DNA from 2 places in the Sorlinia euscelidii genome. Region 1 is predicted to be linked to the other one. Evidence: riboswitches for the same ligand, from Rfam matches in the RefSeq annotation. Region 1 holds a riboswitch; the other holds the start of a gene.
What was found. A riboswitch is a leader RNA that binds a small molecule or an ion and turns the genes downstream of it on or off. The one in region 1 is predicted to bind thiamine pyrophosphate.
Positions count from the first base shown of each region.

Region 2: it holds a riboswitch for thiamine pyrophosphate, as region 1 does, so the genes downstream of both, CGLAMM_RS00145 (FAD-dependent oxidoreductase) here and thiC (phosphomethylpyrimidine synthase ThiC) in region 1, are expected to answer to the same signal.

Region 1 covers NZ_JAWJZZ010000005.1:110,240-119,489, forward strand. Annotated here, with positions in the region: gene CGLAMM_RS10285 (GNAT family N-acetyltransferase) at 1-501, shown strand, start outside; gene lnt (apolipoprotein N-acyltransferase) at 537-2,108, shown strand; gene CGLAMM_RS10295 (helix-turn-helix domain-containing protein) at 2,101-2,583, shown strand; gene CGLAMM_RS10300 (fused DSP-PTPase phosphatase/NAD kinase-like protein) at 2,593-3,255, opposite strand; gene CGLAMM_RS10305 (hypothetical protein) at 3,361-3,666, shown strand; gene CGLAMM_RS10310 (Trm112 family protein) at 3,755-3,940, opposite strand; gene CGLAMM_RS10315 (tetratricopeptide repeat protein) at 3,951-4,919, opposite strand; gene CGLAMM_RS10320 (glycosyltransferase family 61 protein) at 5,132-6,244, shown strand; tRNA gene CGLAMM_RS10325 (tRNA-Gly) at 6,348-6,422, shown strand; gene mazF (endoribonuclease MazF) at 6,633-6,962, opposite strand; gene CGLAMM_RS10335 (AbrB/MazE/SpoVT family DNA-binding domain-containing protein) at 6,962-7,204, opposite strand; TPP riboswitch at 7,308-7,427, shown strand; gene thiC (phosphomethylpyrimidine synthase ThiC) at 7,514-9,250, shown strand, end outside.
Region 2 covers NZ_JAWJZZ010000001.1:22,034-31,283, forward strand. Annotated here, with positions in the region: gene CGLAMM_RS00105 (beta-glucosidase family protein) at 1-1,135, opposite strand, end outside; gene CGLAMM_RS00110 (superinfection immunity protein) at 1,521-1,910, shown strand; gene CGLAMM_RS00115 (hypothetical protein) at 2,020-2,526, shown strand; gene CGLAMM_RS00120 (hypothetical protein) at 2,671-3,186, shown strand; gene CGLAMM_RS00125 (hypothetical protein) at 3,183-3,416, shown strand; gene CGLAMM_RS00130 (hypothetical protein) at 3,571-3,813, shown strand; gene CGLAMM_RS00135 (heavy metal translocating P-type ATPase) at 4,509-6,665, opposite strand; gene CGLAMM_RS00140 (heavy-metal-associated domain-containing protein) at 6,710-6,928, opposite strand; TPP riboswitch at 7,118-7,246, shown strand; gene CGLAMM_RS00145 (FAD-dependent oxidoreductase) at 7,300-8,244, shown strand; gene thiS (sulfur carrier protein ThiS) at 8,241-8,438, shown strand; gene CGLAMM_RS00155 (thiazole synthase) at 8,440-9,198, shown strand; gene CGLAMM_RS00160 (thiamine phosphate synthase) at 9,195-9,250, shown strand, end outside.

The sequences.
Region 1 (9,250 bases):
GAGTATGATATCTCGGTTCTGACGGATTTTCCGGGTCGCCTTCTCGAAGTCGGGCGCTCCTGCGTGGATCAGCGCTACCGAGGGCGCGCCGCGATGCAGCTTCTGTGGCGCGGCATCGCCTCCTACATTTTCCTGCACCGTATCGACGTCCTGTTTGGCTGTGCCAGCCTGCCGGGCACGGACCCATCGTCCAAAGCGCAGGAGCTTACTTATCTTTATCATAACCACCTTGCCCCGCCCGCACTCCGCATCCGCGCGCTGCCGGAGCGCTATGTCTCCATGCAGCTGACGGACCCGCATAGTCTGGACCATCGAAAGTGCCTCGCGCGCCTGCCACCTTTGATTAAAGGCTATTTGCGTCTCGGCGGGTTTGTCGGTGACGGGGCGGTGGTGGACGCGCAGTTTAACACGACGGACATCGCCGTCCTCGTCAAAAGTGAGCTCCTCGCGGATAAATATTACCGCCATTATGAGCGTCGGCTACGGGATGCCCTGGAATAGAGGCCTCTCTCAACCCCAGTTTATCGACAGAAAAATTGTCCGGACCTAAAGCCCCTAAACTGCGTCGATTCCGTCCCGCATTTATCTGCTTCCTCTCCGGCCTTTTCGCCGCGACAGCTTACCCACCCCTTTATTTTCTCCCCGGGCTTATTTGCGGCGTGTGGCTTCTCTACGGGTGCGCCCGGCAGGCGGCCTCCTGGCGGCAAGCCGCTTTTTGCGGGCTGGTTTTCGGGTTTGGCCTCAATCTTGGCGGACTTTACTGGCTGACACATGCCGTGCTGATGGGCGGACGGCAATTCTGGTGGGCGGTGCCGCTGGCGACGCCCGGCTGTGCGCTGATCCTGGCGCCTTTTATAGCGGTGCCGAGCCTGTTGGCGCGGAGATTTTCCTCTGGCTGGGGCAGCATCCTCATTTTTGCGGGTAGTTGGACACTCACCGACATGTCCCGCATCTTCCTCTTTTCCGGCTTTCCGTGGAATCCATTGGGGGCGGACCTGACCTTTCCCGGCAATGGGGGCACCGTCCTGACGCAGATTGCCAGCATCATCGGTGTTGATGGGCTGACATTCTGCCTTGTCTTCACCAGTGCCGCGCTCTTCCGCGTGCGGCGGTCTCTGTATGTTGTTGCGATATTGTGGATAATTATCGCGATATATGGTTATGAGCGCGTGCATCATCTGCCGCTTCTTCCCGTTCAGAACCCGGCGCTCGTCCTCGTGCAGAATAATGTGAGCGAAGATCATATCCTCTCGCGCGATGAAAGCGGGGAGGTTCTGCAACGCTCCCTGATGCTGACCCGGGAGGGCATCTCCATCGCGCACGCCCTTTTCCCTGACCGCGCTGCCGTCTACGCCTGGCCGGAATCGGGCTTTCCCGGCCTGTTGGACGAGGCGCCTTTCGCCCGCCGACAGATCGCACGTGAGGCGGAGGGGAGTTGGGGGATCATCGGTAGCGATCGGCGGGATGATGCGGGCCAATGGTATAACAGCGCGATGGCGCTTGATGGCGATGGCGAGATTGCGGCGATTTACGATAAATCCCGCCTTGTGCCCTTCGGAGAATATCAGCCGCGTTTTCTGCCTTTCAACATTATGCCGGGGCAGTTCCGACCAGGCCCGGGGCTGCGTACATGGCAGTTGCCTCAGTTGGGGCGTGTCGCGCCGCTCGTCTGTTATGAGGTTGTTTTCTCAGGCCAGGTGGTCACAAATCCGCGACCAGACTGGATGCTGAACCTGACAAATGATGCGTGGTTCGGGGCCAGTGCCGGTCCCTGGCAGCATTTAATGGCCGTGCGCCTGCGTGCTGTAGAAGAGGGGGTGCCCATTGCGCAGGTCGCTAATACGGGGCTGACAGCCATTTTTGACGCGGCAGGGAGGAAGACTGGGGCGATTCCACCGGATAAGGCTGATATATTGGTTGCACCGTTGCCATCTCCGGTAAAAAAAACGCCATTCGCGATTTACGGTCGATCAATACCTATCTTTATTTGTTTATTGGCCTTTCTTATTGCTTTGCTAACGATTAGAAATGCTAGGAAGCGAAAATCGTCCGAAGGGAAGTTCCGCTCCCCTTCCAACTTGGAAAGCAGGTCGCGCAGTCATGAGTGAAAGCACAAAAACCCCGTCTGCGGCTGGTCCGATTGATGCTCATGTCGGGGCTCGCATCCGCTTGAGGCGCATGCTTCTGCGCATGTCGCAGGAAAAACTCGGGGCCGCACTCGGTCTGACCTTTCAGCAGGTCCAGAAATATGAGCGCGGCACAAACAAGGTGGGCGCCAGCCGACTCTATGAGATGTCCAAGATCCTTCGCGTGCCCATCGGATTCTTTTTTGATGATATGCAGGGAAAGGTGGAGCAATCCGCGTCTCTCGGATATTCCTCCGGTTTTCGGGAGACGTCGGCAGGTTTCCGTGCCTTCGCATCGGCGGACAGCGTCAAGACCAATGAGGATCTGCACATCCTCGCCAAGCGGGAAACGCTGGAGTTGATGCGTGCCTATTACCGCATACCGGATGCTGAAGTGCGCAAACGCGTGATGGATCTCGTCAAGACGCTTTCAGAACAGGCCGCCGCTGCGGAGTGAATGATCGTTTCACTCCCGGCGCAGAAGTTTGTCGGTAAGAAAGCTGCTCAGCCTTGCGGCCTGGAAGGACGCGCGAAGCCCGTCCTCGTCATATTCATGCTTGACCCATTCCAAAAAACTGAGGCGTCCCTCCGCCTGACGCTGATATAGATGGAAAAAAGCATCAAGCACCCCGGTGCGCGCCTGTTTAAAATGCCCGAAACGCCAATGAAGCTGCTGAAGCGCCTCCGACGCCGTTCCGCCTCTGAACATGATGATCAACCCCGCTGCCAACCCCGCGCGGTCAGCGCCGGATTTGCAGTGCAACAACACGGGCGTCTCGACGGATTGATAAATTTCGTGAAACCGTAGGATACGGTCCCTATGTGGCGCGCCCCGACTCTCGAAAGCCATGTCAATCAGCTTGATCCCCAGTTCCGCCGCCGCCCATCGGGATAAAGCGTCTGAGCCACATTTCCGATGACCGCGGAGATTGATGAGCGTCCTGATCCCGAGTCGCGATTTGAGGCGCCGCAATCGTCGCGGCGTGGGATGATTGCATCGATAAAACGCCCCGTCGATGATGGGGGCGAGATTCGTCCAGAACAGCCGAAAAATGGCATGATCGATGAATATACTGTCGATCCAGGCACGCAGGCGGTTCCTGCTCGTCGTCATCGGACGGTCAAACACGGGGTGCTCCTTTTGAAACGAAATTTTCCCTGCCCGAGAAAGGCCATGCCGTCAATTGAGATTAGTACGGTGAGTTGTTAGGATACGACAATGAGGCGCGTTTGGATGACACTCGGAAGTTATGGGATGGTCGTGCTCGGTGGCTGCGCGGCAACGCGACCGGAAGCCTTCAAACCCGATATCACAGTGCGCGGCCCGCCCGGCCATCCCCCGGGCCAGAATCCGCATCATCGTCGTCAATTCTGGGATGCGCTTGATCCGTTTATCCCGCCAGATGGAAGCGCCGGCCCGCCTGCCGGGCTTCCCGGACTGGCACCTGCGGAAACGAAGAGGAAACCGTTGTCGGAATTCGTCATACCCGATGCCAGCCTGATGTTCGGCCGACCCGAGAATACGGAGCAGAAGCCATAACCGCGCCCCAAGCGGGACGCAATGGGCGATCATGCCGTCAACACGTTGTTACAATGCGCGAAGAGGAGCGGACCTGTTCCGACCCTTGTCAATCCAGTGTCCGCGCCTCTTCCGGCAGCATGACGGGGATGCCATCCCGGATAGGATAGGCCTTTTTTGCGGCCGCGCTGACGAGTTCCTGCGTTTCGGCATTGTATGTCAAGGAGGTCCGCGTCAAAGGGCAGATGAGGATGTCGAGAAGTTCCTCATCAAAAATATCTGGATTCCGACTCATAAATGACCCTTCATGAAAACAGGATGGAGGAAAGCTCACGTCGCATTTCCCGCGTAAGCGGGTCTGATCCGCCCCAGGCTTCAAAAAAACGGAGAAGCTCGGCTTTAGCCGCACCCTCATTCCAGTCCCGGTCCGCGCCGATGAGATTCAGCAATGTTTCGGCCGCTTCCCGCCGCGCCCCGGCGCCATTGAGCGCACCGGCCAATTGAAACTGCAGATCTTTATTATCAGGTGTCTTGGCCATCTCCGCACGGAGACTGTCAAGTTGCGTCGCCGCTTCCCGGCCCTCCCGATGAACGGCAATGGAGGATTTCGCGGCGAGGATGGCGGCGTGCTCCGCAATGGCGTCGGGCACCTGGGATGCGGCCTCTTCGGCGCCTTCCACGTCATCAAGGAGCAACATGGCGCGGATCAGGCCGGCCCAACCCTCCGCATTTTCCGGCTCGACTTCGAGTAGATTGCTGAAATGACCGGCGGCTTCCGCACCATTCTGCGCCTGTAATGCCTGTTGTCCCGCGGCCAGAAGTTCTGCGCTGGGCATTTCCGCGCCGGTTGACTTCAGGATATTTTCAACGAAACGCTTGACGTCGCTTTCCCGCTGCGCGCCCTGCATAATGTCCAATACCTGCCCCTTATAGAAGACTGCGACGAGGGGGATGGATTGCAGGGGCAGCCCGATCTGCACGAGCTGGGCGGCCAAAGCGGCATTTGCCTCAACATCCAGTTTAACAAGTTTTACGCGGCCCCGCGCGGCGGTCACCACTTTCTCAAGCACCGGCGTCAGTTCTTTACAAGGGCCACACCACGGGGCCCAGAAATCAACGAGGACAGGGCGCTCGCGGCTGGCATCAATCGCCTCCGCCATAAAGTTTGCCTGGTCCGCATCGACAATCGTGGCGCCTGGTGCTGATGACGTGCCGCCCTGGGCCGTCGGGTTGCCCGCGCCCGGCTGCGAGTTGCCCCCGATGAACATCGTCATAATCTTTCTCTTTCCTCAAGATCACGAAAGTGCCGCGGCACTGTTTTCCACGTCAGGATAAACGACAGGCAGGGTAGCGTCCAAGGGTTAATACGGGCCTCACACCATATTGCCTGACGCTGAGTGGTCCGCATTGCGGGAATTGAGGCATCGTAAATTGCAGTCTAAACAGGGAAAACGACGCGGTCATTTCAAGGGGAGGTTGCAGGGCCATGCAATTTGCAGACGCGAAATCTGTCGATGCACTTTCACTTGAACGCAGGGATATTGCGATTTGTCCTGAAACAACGCTCCCAGCGCCAATTGAAGCCTTTACCGGACAGGATTTCGACAATTTTGACCGGGGTCTACTCCCTTATCATGCCCGTCGAGAGGCGGCGAAAGGGTTCGTGAATTTTTCCCCGCTGACCCTTTCCCTCTATATGTTGCAAAATGCTTTCCTCATCGTCGCGCCTCAACTTAATGGGGTCATCCTGACGGAAAATCATGAACTCGTGGAGGAGCCGTCCTGTTTCCGTGAGAGAGCACTGACCGACCCCGCCATGGCCCTCCCGACATTTCCGCGTCATGCGCCTTTCAGCCACGCTTTTGCCGGGTTTGATCGCAGCACGTCCAACCATTATCATTGGCTGCTTTACGCGATTTCCAAAAGCTGCGTGGCGCGACCTTTTCTGCCGCGCGCCACGCCGATATTGCTGCCGGACGCGGAAGCCTGCATCGAACCCCATCGCCCCGTCCTGCCACGCGGCTATCATCATGAGACATTGCGGGTTTCAGGTCTGATCCCCTATGTGACGCCGGTTTCACAGGGGATCTATCCGGTGCGACAGCTTTATTTCATGTGGCACACACCTAAAATGCCTGAGCTTTACCTGCGTGTCCCGCAGGTCCACGCAGAATTTGACCGTTTCACAACGCCGCGCGTCGCTTTTTTACCGAAGCGGTTTTTTATCTCTCGCGCGCAATCGGCTGATCAGCGTATCTCCGCTCAGGACCAGACGGTCATCGATCACGTGCTGGCGGCGCAGGAGATTGCGACAGTCAGTCTTGATGATATGGACATATCGACGCAAATCGCGCTTTTCCGCGGGGCGGAACTCATCATCGCGCCCCATGGGGCCGGGCTGGCCAATCTTGCCTTCGCCCGGTCCGGCACGGCCGTGCTGGAGCTGAACCGCCAGCTGGATGGACAGCCTCATCTGCGCAACTGCTTCTACCTTCTTTCCGCCATGCGTGGGTTGCGTTACGCCATGATGGACCTTACAGACGCGCCACTTACGATTTTTCAGCTTCAGGAAGCTTTGCGCCGCGTGTCACAAAGGTGAGGTGGAAGCCCGGCATCGAAGCTATCGGGCGAATCACGCAGAATTTTCTCTTTCGGCTCTTGCAAGCGCGGGCAACATCACTTATTCACCATTCCCACGGAGTGCGGGCGTAGCTCAGGGGTAGAGCACAACCTTGCCAAGGTTGGGGTCGTGGGTTCGAATCCCATCGCCCGCTCCAGTTTCTCAGGACATGATGGTCGGGTGCAGGCACTTACGTGTATCGTTTTTGCTGTCCGTCACACCTGCGGCGTCCTTGCAAATTACTTTGACAATATCAGGGCAGATCATTGATTTGAGGTCTATCCGACGTTTCGGATTGCCACTTATCGACGGGCATCAAGACATTCTGTCAATCGGTCAAAACCCCGCGCGGCCCGTCATCGCCCAATCAACCCACAACTAACCGCACACGCGCCCGGATCGCCTCAAGTTCCTCATGGGACACGCGGCCTTTCAATTTTGCGCGTCGGGCGCGCCAATCGAGGCTGCGGATCTGATCCGCAAGTGCCACGCTGGCTGGTTCCCCCTTCAAGGTGACTTCGAATGGGTAGGATTTGATTTTCGTCGTTGTCGGACAACATAAAATCATACCAGCCTTCCCATTATAGCTGGCGGGTGACAGCACGATGGCGGGGCGGTGGCCGGATTGTTCCCATCCTGCCTGGGAGTCGAAGGCGAGCCACACAATGTCACCGCAATCCGGCACCCATGCGGCCATCACCAGACCTCCTTACCGATCCCGGGGCCAAAATCTGTTTCATCGTGACAATTATCTTCTGTGATCGCGTCAACGAGATTGTTGAGGGATAATGGTTCTGGCTGGGCAGCCTGTATGATAATGCGCCCCTCCTCCCTCAAAATTTCCACTGGCCGATTGACGAGGAGGCCTGCCGATTCAAGCAGATGCGCGGGCAAGCGTATCGCGGCGCTATTACCCCATTTCCGCACGATTGATCGCATGACATATCTCCGGCTTGTAGACACTATGTATATACATCATCTTGCAGCTATTACGCAAGCCTCCAAACCATTTGACAATGCCCCCGTCCCACCTCACACTCGCGGGCAAGACCGGGGGAGCCCTGACAAGGGGCTGAGAAACTGCTACGCCGTGACGCAGCGCAGTGACCCGTTGAACCTGATCCAGTTTATACTGGCGTAGGGAAGGTTACTGCATGAGGGGTGCCGCATTGGGCGCATGTCCTCATCCATCCCCCATCGTCACGCAACTGGGTCCAGACCATATCTCAAGCGATAGGTGGACGATCCATGACCCAACAAGACGCGCACGCAACCCCTGAAAATGCCGCCATTGAGGCTGATGACGCCAAGGCTTCATCCGGTAAATTTAGCAATCCCCAACCGCTTTCGACCGGGCCATTGCCTGCGTCACGGCGCATCTATGTTGCGGGAGAACGCCATGCGCAGATCAACGTGCCCATGCGGGAGATTGATGTGCACCCGACAGCGGGGGAACCCCCTTTGCGGGTCTATGATACGTCCGGCCCTTACACGGATCCTGAAGCAAGGATCAATATCAAATCCGGGCTTCCGCGCTTCCGAACGGAGTGGGTCGTCAAGCGTGGTGATGTCGAATTTTATGATGGCCGCGTCGTGCAGGCGGCGGATAATGGTTTTGCCAAAGGGGCGCAGCTCACGCCTTCCTTCCCGGTCGTCAACCGCCCATTGCGGGCGCGGGCCGGGCGGGCCGTGACGCAACGGGCCTATGCGCGGGCCGGGATTATCACGCCGGAGATGGAGTACGTCGCTATCCGGGAGAATCTGGGGCGGCAGAAAATGGAAGGCGCCGTGCCGGCGGCGGGTGAAGCGCGCGCTGCACAGAATTTTGGCGCCGCCATCCCCGATGTCATCACGCCTGAATTTGTGCGTGACGAAATTGCACGCGGGCGGGCGATCATCCCGGCCAATATCAACCATCCGGAAGCTGAACCGATGATTATCGGCCGGAATTTCCTTGTCAAAATCAATGCGAATATCGGCAATTCCGCCATTGCTTCCTCCATGGAGGAGGAGGTCGACAAAATGGTCTGGGCCACGCGTTGGGGAGCGGATACGGTGATGGATCTATCGACCGGGCGGAACATCCATAATATTCGGGAATGGATCATCCGAAATTCCCCTGTGCCCATCGGCACCGTGCCGCTCTATCAGGCGTTGGAAAAAGTGAATGGCGTGGCGGAAGATCTCTCCTGGGACGTCTACCGCGACACATTGCTGGAGCAGGCGGAGCAGGGCGTGGATTACATCACGATCCATGCAGGTCTGCGCCTGCATCACATCCCGCTCACGGTGCCGCGCATCGCGGGGATCGTCTCACGCGGCGGGTCGATCATGGCAAAATGGTGCCTGCACCATCATTGTGAAAGCTTCCTTTACACGCATTTTGAGGAAATCTGCGACATCGCCCGCGCCTATGACGTCAGCTTCTCCCTGGGCGACGGATTGCGCCCGGGCGCAATTGCCGACGCCAACGATGCCGCGCAGTTCGCTGAGCTTGAGACATTGGGAGAACTTGCGAAAATCGCCGCCGCGAAAGATTGTCAGGTGATGATTGAAGGGCCGGGCCACGTCCCGATGCATAAGATCCGGGAAAATATGACGAAGCAGCTCGCGACGTGCGATGAAGCGCCCTTTTACACGCTCGGCCCACTGACGACCGATATCGCGCCAGGATATGACCATATCACCTCCGCGATTGGCGCGGCGATGATCGGTTGGTTCGGGACCGCCATGCTCTGTTACGTCACCCCCAAGGAGCATCTCGGACTTCCCGATCGTCAGGATGTCAAAACGGGCGTCATCACATATAAACTGGCGGCCCATGCAGCGGACCTGGCGAAGGGACACCCCGCCGCGCAGATGCGGGATGACGCCATCTCACGTGCGCGCTTCGAGTTTCGGTGGGAGGATCAGTTCAATCTCTCCCTTGACCCGGAAACGGCACGTGATTTCCATGACCAGACCCTCCCGAAAGACGCGCACAAG
Region 2 (9,250 bases), on a different contig from region 1:
AAGGTAAAGCCTCGTGGTCGTTTTTGAGCAGAACGGCGCCAGCCTCCTCTATCTTTTGCGTAATTGCCGTATGTTCGGCAATGTCGGCAGCTGTTTCAGTCGGGCGAACACGCGGTTCAAAAAGTCCATATTTGAACATCGGATAGAGGATGTGGCGTAATTTTTCATCGACGACTGATACGGGAATTTTCCCGGCGATGACTTTCCTCTTCATGTAATCGCCGAACCACGCCTTACTATCTGCAGGTAGGCCGGATTGCTGGTCGAGCCCAGCTTTCCAGGCCGCGTCACCGTCATATACAGCGCCCCAATCGCTCATGACATAGCCATGATAGCCCCATTCCTGACGCAAAACGTTTTCTAACAAATAGGGGTTCTGACAATCATGCAAGCCATTGACGCGGTTGTAGCCGCACATGACAGATGCCGGGTCAGATTTCTCAATCGCGATTTTGAAAGCTAACAAGTCAGACTCTTGCATTGATTGCTCGTCAATGACCGAGTTCATCTTCGTTCGCGCGGTCTCGATCGAGTTGAGAGCGTAGTGCTTTATGGTTGAGAGCACGTGTTGATCTTGCGCACCACTAATCAATGACGCGGCAACTATACCTGCGAGGATGGGGTCCTCACCCTGATATTCAAAGTTACGTCCCCCACGCGGATCTCTCACAAGGTTGATGCCGCCACCCAATACCTCGTTGAGACCGCGGTGCGCAGCCTCTACGGCGATCATTCGACCACCCTGATACCCATAGGTGGGGTCAAAAGTGCCAGAAATAACCTGACCACTTGGCAATCCTGTTGCTCCATCCCCAGGGCGCATGTTGACGGTGTTGGTAACGCCTAGCCCCGCATCAGTGGATTGTAATGCCGGAATGCCGAGGCGCTTGTTGCCCGCCGTGTAACCGGCTGAGCCGACAGCTTCGGGGGGTTTCCTGTGGTTCTTATAGGGTACGCCCCACTCCGAGGTCAGCATGACGAACTTCTCATCAAGCGTCATAGCCTTCAGGAGGGCTTCCACCCGCTCCGATGGTGTCGCGTCGGGGTTTTTCCAGACCTGCTGGGCGTGAGCCGAGATCGGAACGGGGGTCAGGCAGGCCGTCGCCAGCATTACCGCCGCTAATTTTCTTTTCATCGTGTATCCCCTTTTTGTGCGTTAACACGACAAAAATCTCACATGCCGTTAATGATTTACTCATAACATTGCCGTGTTTTATGTAACAAATTATATAATCTAAATGTTATGTTATATGTGAAGTTGCAATCAACAAAACTTGATCCCGCTATGTCATTTTTAAACTGGCGTCACGCGCCGATTTTCAGGCGAGTCAAACGAATCGATCCCGCATTGCCGGGTTTTTGTGAAGAATACTTAATGCCGACCGGTTTTATCTCCGCGGCGCGCCTCAAGTACTTCGCATTTGAGGAAGATGCCCCCTCGACGCCCCTCACCGAGAAAAGCGTTTGAAACCTTATCTGTTTTAGTTGATGCTTCACGGGCGTCAGTCAGGAGTTGACCCATGGAATTCTTGTTGTTCATCCTTCTGTTTTTTGCATGTCTTTATTTCCTGCCCAGCATCATTGCGGCCTTTCGCAACACACACCACCTGCCCGCCCTTTTCCTGCTCAACCTCTTTCTCGGGTGGACGTTCATCGGGTGGGTACTGACGCTCTTCATCGCGCTCCTGATCGAACGGCGGGATGAGTATGAGGCGCGTCGGCTGTTTTTCTTTAACCAGCTTGGCGCGCCCGTCCCATTGCCGAATGCGATGCGGTCCCGGACGCTTCTGCTCGTGATTATCGTGATTCTGACGGTTCTCCTCGTTGTCGGGCTGTCCGAAAATGCGAGCCACGTCATGACGCTGCTGCATGAATACGCCAACAATCCTAAGATCGAGTCGGATTTCTAGGCGCAGCCTTTTTTTCCGCGGGATTTTGAAGCGTCCCTTTACCGGATTTTAATGCAACTCTTCGGCGTTCATCGCGTGTCATCTCTGATAGTTTCGGAAGGACATTGTGATGAACGCCCGCGTGACAACCCTGGCATCCCTCTCAGCCCTGATCGCCGTGACATCCTGCGCGGCGCCAGGGACGGAAAACCGATCGGACACTTACATGGCGGGCGAAGTCAACCAGCGTCAGGCCATCAAAGTCGTCACCATCATTTCAGTCTCGCCAGCGCGCATTCAGGTTGATAATACCAGTCGACGGCGTACGGCGCAGATTGTTGGCGGCATTCTGGGTGCGGGTCTCGGCGCCGGGCTGGGCACAGGGGTTGCGCATTCAACCGCCGCGGGCGCGCTTGGTGGGTTAGGCGGCATCGCCGCAGGCGCAGCAGGTGGCTCTATCGTCCCCAGCACAACCTATGTCAATGGTGTGCAGATTGCCTACCAGGATGGCCATCAGGCTTTCAGCTCCGCCCAGGTGGGTCGCCTTTGCGAATATGGACCGGGCCCGGCAACATTGATTGCGATGAATGCAACTCAGACACGGATCCAGCCCAACCGCCAATGCGCAACGAAATAATGGGCTTAAGACGGGTCGGGCGTCCGATCCGTGCATCCGTCAAACTGTTTCTGGCGCGTAAAATGCTTGCTATAAATCAATCTCTGGGAAACACTGCGCTTTATTCGTTAAAAAATTAAAAATGACCGATTAGGAATCAAGCGTATGTCTTCGAAGATCCTCCGCCATAGCTCAGCCATTGCCGCGCTCACATTGATGGCATCCTGCGCCGCACCAGGGACGGAAAACCGAGCTGATACTTATGGAAGCGCCCAGGTGAATCAGCGTCAGGCGTTGAAGGTCGTCACGATTATTGGCGTAGCGCCTGCACGTGTGCAGGTTAATAACTCCCGCAACCAGACAGCGGCGCAGATTGCTGGCGGGATTTTGGGCGCCGGGCTAGGGGTCGGTCTCGGGCTCGGTGTCGGGCATTCCAACGCCGGTGCAGCCTTGGGCGGACTTGGCGGGGGTGTCGCTGGTGCGGCGGCCGGTTCCATCGTGCCGGACACGACTTTCGTCAATGGTGTTCAGATCGCTTATAAAGACGGCAATGCCATGTATAGCTCAGCCCAAGTGGGGCGCTTATGCGAGTTTGCGCCGGGCCAGGCCATGCTGGTCGCCATGACTCGCACGGAGACGCGTGTACAGCCCAACCATCAATGCCCCCGGACCGGTAAATGACCCTCCTCACCTCGCGCCGCCTCGGTTTGCTCGCTGTCATCCTGGCCCTGCCATCCTGCGGCGACCCGACCCCGCCACCCCAAACAGCGGAGTTTGACCCTGTTACGCAACAGCAGCAACTCACAGCCATGCATGATGAGTATGAGCGCGATAACGCCCTGGCCTATCAATATCAGATGATGCAGGCCCAGCAGCGCGCTGCTGAAGCGACGGCAAGACGGAAGCCATGATTGACAGGCAAACTGGTAAGTGGAGGGTGGGCACGGCTTCTCCGGATTTTAACTTCTCCGCGTGATAATGCTCCGGTTGGCCAAACCTTTTTGGTCCGGTTCGGACACGGGTCTCGCCAGATCGATATTGAAGTTGGCTTGTGAGAGGATGGACATGCGATATACGCGCTTCAGGCGGGTAGCAAACATAATCGGATTTGCAAGTCTGGCGATCGGCGTCACAGGCTGTGGTGATCCGAAACCACCGCCACAGGCCGCTCAGATCACGCCGGAAGAAATGAGTCGGAAAATCAATGCCGTCGAAACCGTGCAGGAACAGAATGAAGCCGCATCCTACCAGCATTACATGCAGCAACAGAACGAACGCGAGCATGCAGGTAGCAAGGCGGCGCGCTAGCCCGGGCGAATCTCACAAGTTAATGGGCGAGCGGTATCCAGGCCGATCCCCGCATCCTTTTTGACCTTGCAACAAGGAAACAGTCCTGGCCATCATCCCAGATACCGAAGTAAATCATTGAATCTGAAATAAAAAACGCAGCTTCCCCATCTTGAGGGGTTTGCCCCTCCTGAAAAATACGCCAACGCGTGTCATTTAAAGCAGGGGGTGTACGGCCGACCATGAGCGCTGAGAGATCGAAAACTTCATCTCGACGAATTTTAGATGTTTGAGAACGTTGAAGCACTTTCGACGAGGCCTCCTTACCTTTTTACGTGACGAAGAACTTGGCGAAGTCTCATCGTCCTTTCGGGGACGGTTACGAGCTTAACGTTGTAAACCCTCATTAGGATCCATGATGATCCCGATGCGCCCCGTCCGGCGAAAACTTGCCGGAAAATCATGGCCTTACAATTAAATTGCCGTTTATCGACAAAGGTGAGAACGCCGCGAAAGTCCTCATCCATTCCGGTGATGTAAGAGCTCAGTTTTCACCCAAGTCCTCATAAACGCCACACTCACCCTCATTTGTGGCCATATTAAGGTCCGCCTGGATTTCGCTTCTGCGCCGCCCTCAATCATGAGCGCGCGTGTCGTCATTAAGTGGATTGTGCCGCCGTGACCATCTCATCCATGCCGCGCCGCGTGTGTGCGACTCAGTTTCTACCCGGCTGCCAACGCCGCAAGGCCAGCGCATTCAACACGACAGAAAGTGAACTTAGCTCCATCGCCGCCGACGCCACAGCTGGAGTTAAAAGACCCATGACCGCAACGGGGATGGCGCAAACATTGTAGAGAAATGCAAGCCCCAGGTTGGTTTTGATTTTACGCAAAGCCGCGCCGGAAAGCTGCATAAGGTCGTCAATTGCCGGGAGGTCATTGCGGATCAAGATGATATCAGCGTGATTCATTGATATCGCGGCGGCCGAACCCATCGCGATTGAGGTGTCGGCGCTGGCAAGCGCTGGCGCATCGTTGACGCCATCTCCCACCATCGCCACGAAGTGCCCGTCTTCACGCAGGGATTTGACGAGCCTGGCTTTCCCTTCCGGCAAAATACCGGCCTGGACATCCGTAATGCCCAGTTGCGACGCCACATGCCGGGCGGAAGCAGCGTGATCCCCCGTCAGGAGAACCGGCGTGATGCTTTTACGGCGCAACGTGTCAATGACGGATTTTGCGTCCGTGCGTGGCGTGTCTTCCAAGGCAATAACGCCCAGCATTCGGCCCCTACGCGCCGCGACAACAACCGTCTTGCCCTGATTTTCCAACGGTTGGATCAATGTCGCCGGTAAATTATATCCCTCGGACATAAAGTAGGCTGGTGCGCCGGCCATGACGGCATCTTCCCCGATTTGCGCGGCGACACCACGCCCCGGCATGATGCGGAACTGCGTGACTTCCACCTCATCAATCGCGCGGGAGCGTGCATGATTGACAATGGCGCGGGCGAGCGGATGCTCTGCGTGGTTTTCAACTGCCAGTAAAGTCGTCAGCAGATCATGCTCCGAAGCACCTTTGACGGCGATCACGTCCGTGACTTCAAACTGCCCGCGCGTCAACGTCCCCGTCTTGTCGAAAATGATCATGTCGGACTTTGATAGCGTTTCAAACGCAGCGGCATTGCGCATCAATATGCCGCTGCGTGCAGCCCGCCCTCCCGCAACCATCAGCACAATCGGTGTCGCCAGGCCCAAGGCGCAGGGACAGGCGATAACCATGACGGCGATGGCGGCGGTCAGGCTTGTCAGGAAAATATGCGTGTGCAGAAACCACAGCAGAAAAGTGGCGAGCGCGACGATCATGATCAATGGGACGAAGATACGCGTCACGCGATCCACCCATCGCGAGATCGGCGCCTTTGTCAGTTGCGCATTCCTCACAGTCTCGACCATGCGGGCCACGACTGTATCCGCCCCGATGCATGTCGCGCGCAGTTTCAGCACGCCATTAATGTTGGTCGTCCCCGCGAAAACTTTATCGCCCACCTGACGGTAGACGGGGTGCGCCTCCCCGGTCAGGATCGATTCATTGACTTCCGACTCCCCGTCAATGACCTCACCGTCAACGGCGATATTTTCTCCCGGCCGGATGATGAAGACGTCCCCGACCTGAAGGCTTTCAATGGGTCGATCCACGACGCCTTCCGATGTTTCAACGTGGATCAGGGCGGGTTTGAAAGCGAGAAGCGTTTCAAGATCCGCCGCGGCCTGCGCTTTGGAGCGCGCCTCCAGCCATTTGCCGAGTGAGACGAAGAAGATGATGAAAACGCCCGTCTCAAAATAAAGCGCCGCGCTATCCCCGCAAAACATATTCCAGACGCTGAAAATATAGGCGCATGATGTGCTCAGCACGACCAACACATCCATATTCGCATCACCGCCCTTCAAGGCGGCGAAAGCGCGGTGGTAAAAATGCCGCGCGAGGTAAAACTGCACGAAACTGGCGATGACCAGTTCGGGCCACGCAAGCGCGGGTGGATGCAGCCCCGCCCACATGGCCAGCATCGTGCAAAAGAAGAATGCCGCGCACAAAGTCAGCAAAATCATGTCCCGGTCAATGCCGAGGAAGCGCCGGGCTGGCTGCGCATCTCGCCCGACCGTCCGCTCATCCACCGCGTCGAAACCCGCTTTACGAATGGCCGCAAAGACATCTGGCGGTTTTATCGGCCCGTCCAGCGTGATGGCCGCCCGCTCTGACGCGTAATCGACCCGGGCCGCCACGCCGTCCTGCCGGTTCAGCACACGCTCAAGACGCGCTGCGCAACTGGCGCAGCTCATACCAATGACACGGAGCGTGAGTTGATCAGACATAAAGCGTCCCTGTTAGAAAGACAGTATCAATGCCGGGTTTCGCTTTAAGGGCGTTGCGCAGCAGAGTAACCGGCATCTTCGACAATCTGGAGAATTCGTGTCGGCGTGACAGATGTCCCTTGCACTGTCAGCTCAAGCTCATGCCGTTCCAACGAAATCACGATATCGCTGACATCCGTTTCACGGGACAGGGCTTTGCGCAATGTCGAGACGCATCCCTCACACATCATGCCTTCAACCTTGAAACGTAATTTCTGTCCCATTTTTCCGCTCCCTTTACGCCGTCCAGGAGCGCCATTTGGCCCCCGCGAAACGCGTCAATCATATTTGAACCCTCTCATCAAGATGACTTTCCGCGACCATCTTTCAAGATGTCACGCGCACTTGTGAAGCAGAAACCGCGCCGTGCGGGATAGGCGTTGACATGGTCGCGCGGCCTTCGCATTATGTTGGTCACGACCCGGGGGAGCCCTGCCGAAAGGGCTGAGAGGCTGTCAATCTGGCGCATGATGCCAGAGGTGCAGCGACCCTTAGAACCTGATCCAGTTGATACTGGCGTAGGAAGGATAAATAATCGTGCTGACACGGCCTTATCCCCTCAAGGGGACATGCCCTAACCCGCGGACGCGCGCCGATGCGCCGCGCTGAAACGGACTTTGCCGTGCTGGGACGCGGCGTTGCCGCTTTAACCTGTGCGACCATGTTGCGTGAGGCCGGTTTCAGTGTGGAAGTTGTCGTGCCTAACGGCGCGCCCGCCCCCATCTCACACCTCGCGGGCGGAATGCTCGCCCCTTATTGCGAAGGTGAGACGGCCCCGGCGGCGGTCGTCGCAAATGGTCAACGCGCTTTGTCATGGTGGTCAGAACACGTGCCGGACGTGAAGCAGAATGGCACACTTGTGGTCGCCCCCCCGCGCGATCAACGTGAGCTGGAACGTTTCAGCCAGCGCACATCGCATCACCGTTGGGTTGCGCCGGAAGAGATCGAGCCGGACCTCGCAGATCAATTTTCCCGTGGCCTGTTTTTTCCCGAAGAAGGGCATCTTGACCCGCGCAAGGCGCTGGCAAGTCTGGAGAGCCGCCTGCGGACGAAAAATGTCGCTTTCACACATGCGCCACATGCGCGCCAAATCATTGATTGCCGAGCTCTGCAATCCGCCGATCAGCTACGCGGGCTGCGTGGCGTGCGTGGGGAAATGCTGATTGTCAGAAATCCGCTTCTGGCGCTGTCACGTCCTATCCGCCTCCTTCATCCAAGATTCCCCTGTTACATCGTGCCACGTGATGACGGCGTTTACATGATCGGCGCAACGATGGTGGAAACAGGTTTCGCAGGTCGGCCAACCGCGCAATCCGTCATGGCGCTTCTCTCCGCCGCTTACAGCGTGCACCCGTCCTTCGCGGAGGCTGAAATATTGGAAATGGGGGCCGGCGTGCGCCCGGCTTTCGAGGATAACATCCCCCGCGTCATTCACGAGCATGGGCGGTGGCACGTGAATGGCATGTATCGACATGGTTTCCTCATGGCGCCCCATTGTGCCGAGACGCTTATCCACATGCTTCAGGAGGTGCGGACATGAAAATTTTCCTCAATGGTGACATCATCGAGACGGACGCGACGTCACTCGCCGAACTGGTGGCAGCCCATCCTGGCGCGTGCACGGCCGTTGCGACAGCCGTCAACGGCACCTTCATCGCGCGGGATCAGCGCGCCGCCTTTATCATCCAGCCGGACATGCGGGTTGAAATTCTCTCCCCGATGCAGGGGGGGTAGCATGTTTTACGGCGTAACACTTAAAAGCCGCCTCTTCCTCGGCACGGCGCAATATCCTTCTCCGTCTGTTTTACGCCGCGCCATCACCGCATCCGGGGCGGACGTCATCACCGTCTCCCTGCGGCGGGAAGGCGCAGAGGGCGCCGCCTTCCGCGAGATCCTTCAGCAGAGCGCGTGTCGCATCCTGCCGAACACGGCGGGCTGTCACAGTGTGATGGAAGCTGTCACAACGGCCCATATGGCACGCGAGCTTTTCGGCACAAGCTGGATCAAACTTGAGGTGATCGGCCATGCGGATACGCTGCAACCAGACCCCTTCAAGCTCGTCGAGGCCGCGCGCATCCTCTCTGATGACGGTTTCGCCGTGTTTCCCTACACTACGGAAGATCTTATTCTGGGTGAAAAATTACTGGCCGCCGGGTGCCGGGTGCTGATGCCCTGGGCCGCGCCGATCGGGAGCGGGCAGGGCTTGCGGCACAAGGATGCGCTGCGGACGATGCGGGCCTGGTTTTCCGACACGCCGATCATCATTGATGCCGGAATTGGCGCGCCCAGCCAAGCCCTTGAGGCGATGGAAATGGGCATGGACGGCATATTGTTGAACACGGCCATCGCACATGCGCGTGACCCGGAACGCATGGCCCGCGCCTTTCGTCTGGCCGTGGAAGCCGGGCAGGACGCCTTCCAAGCCGGGTTGATGCCGCGACGGGATATGGCGCAGCCATCGACACCTGTTTTCGGCATGGCAGACCTGACATGACGCCTGAATTGCCGCCATTTTACCTTATCCTTGATGGGACAACCCATCTTGA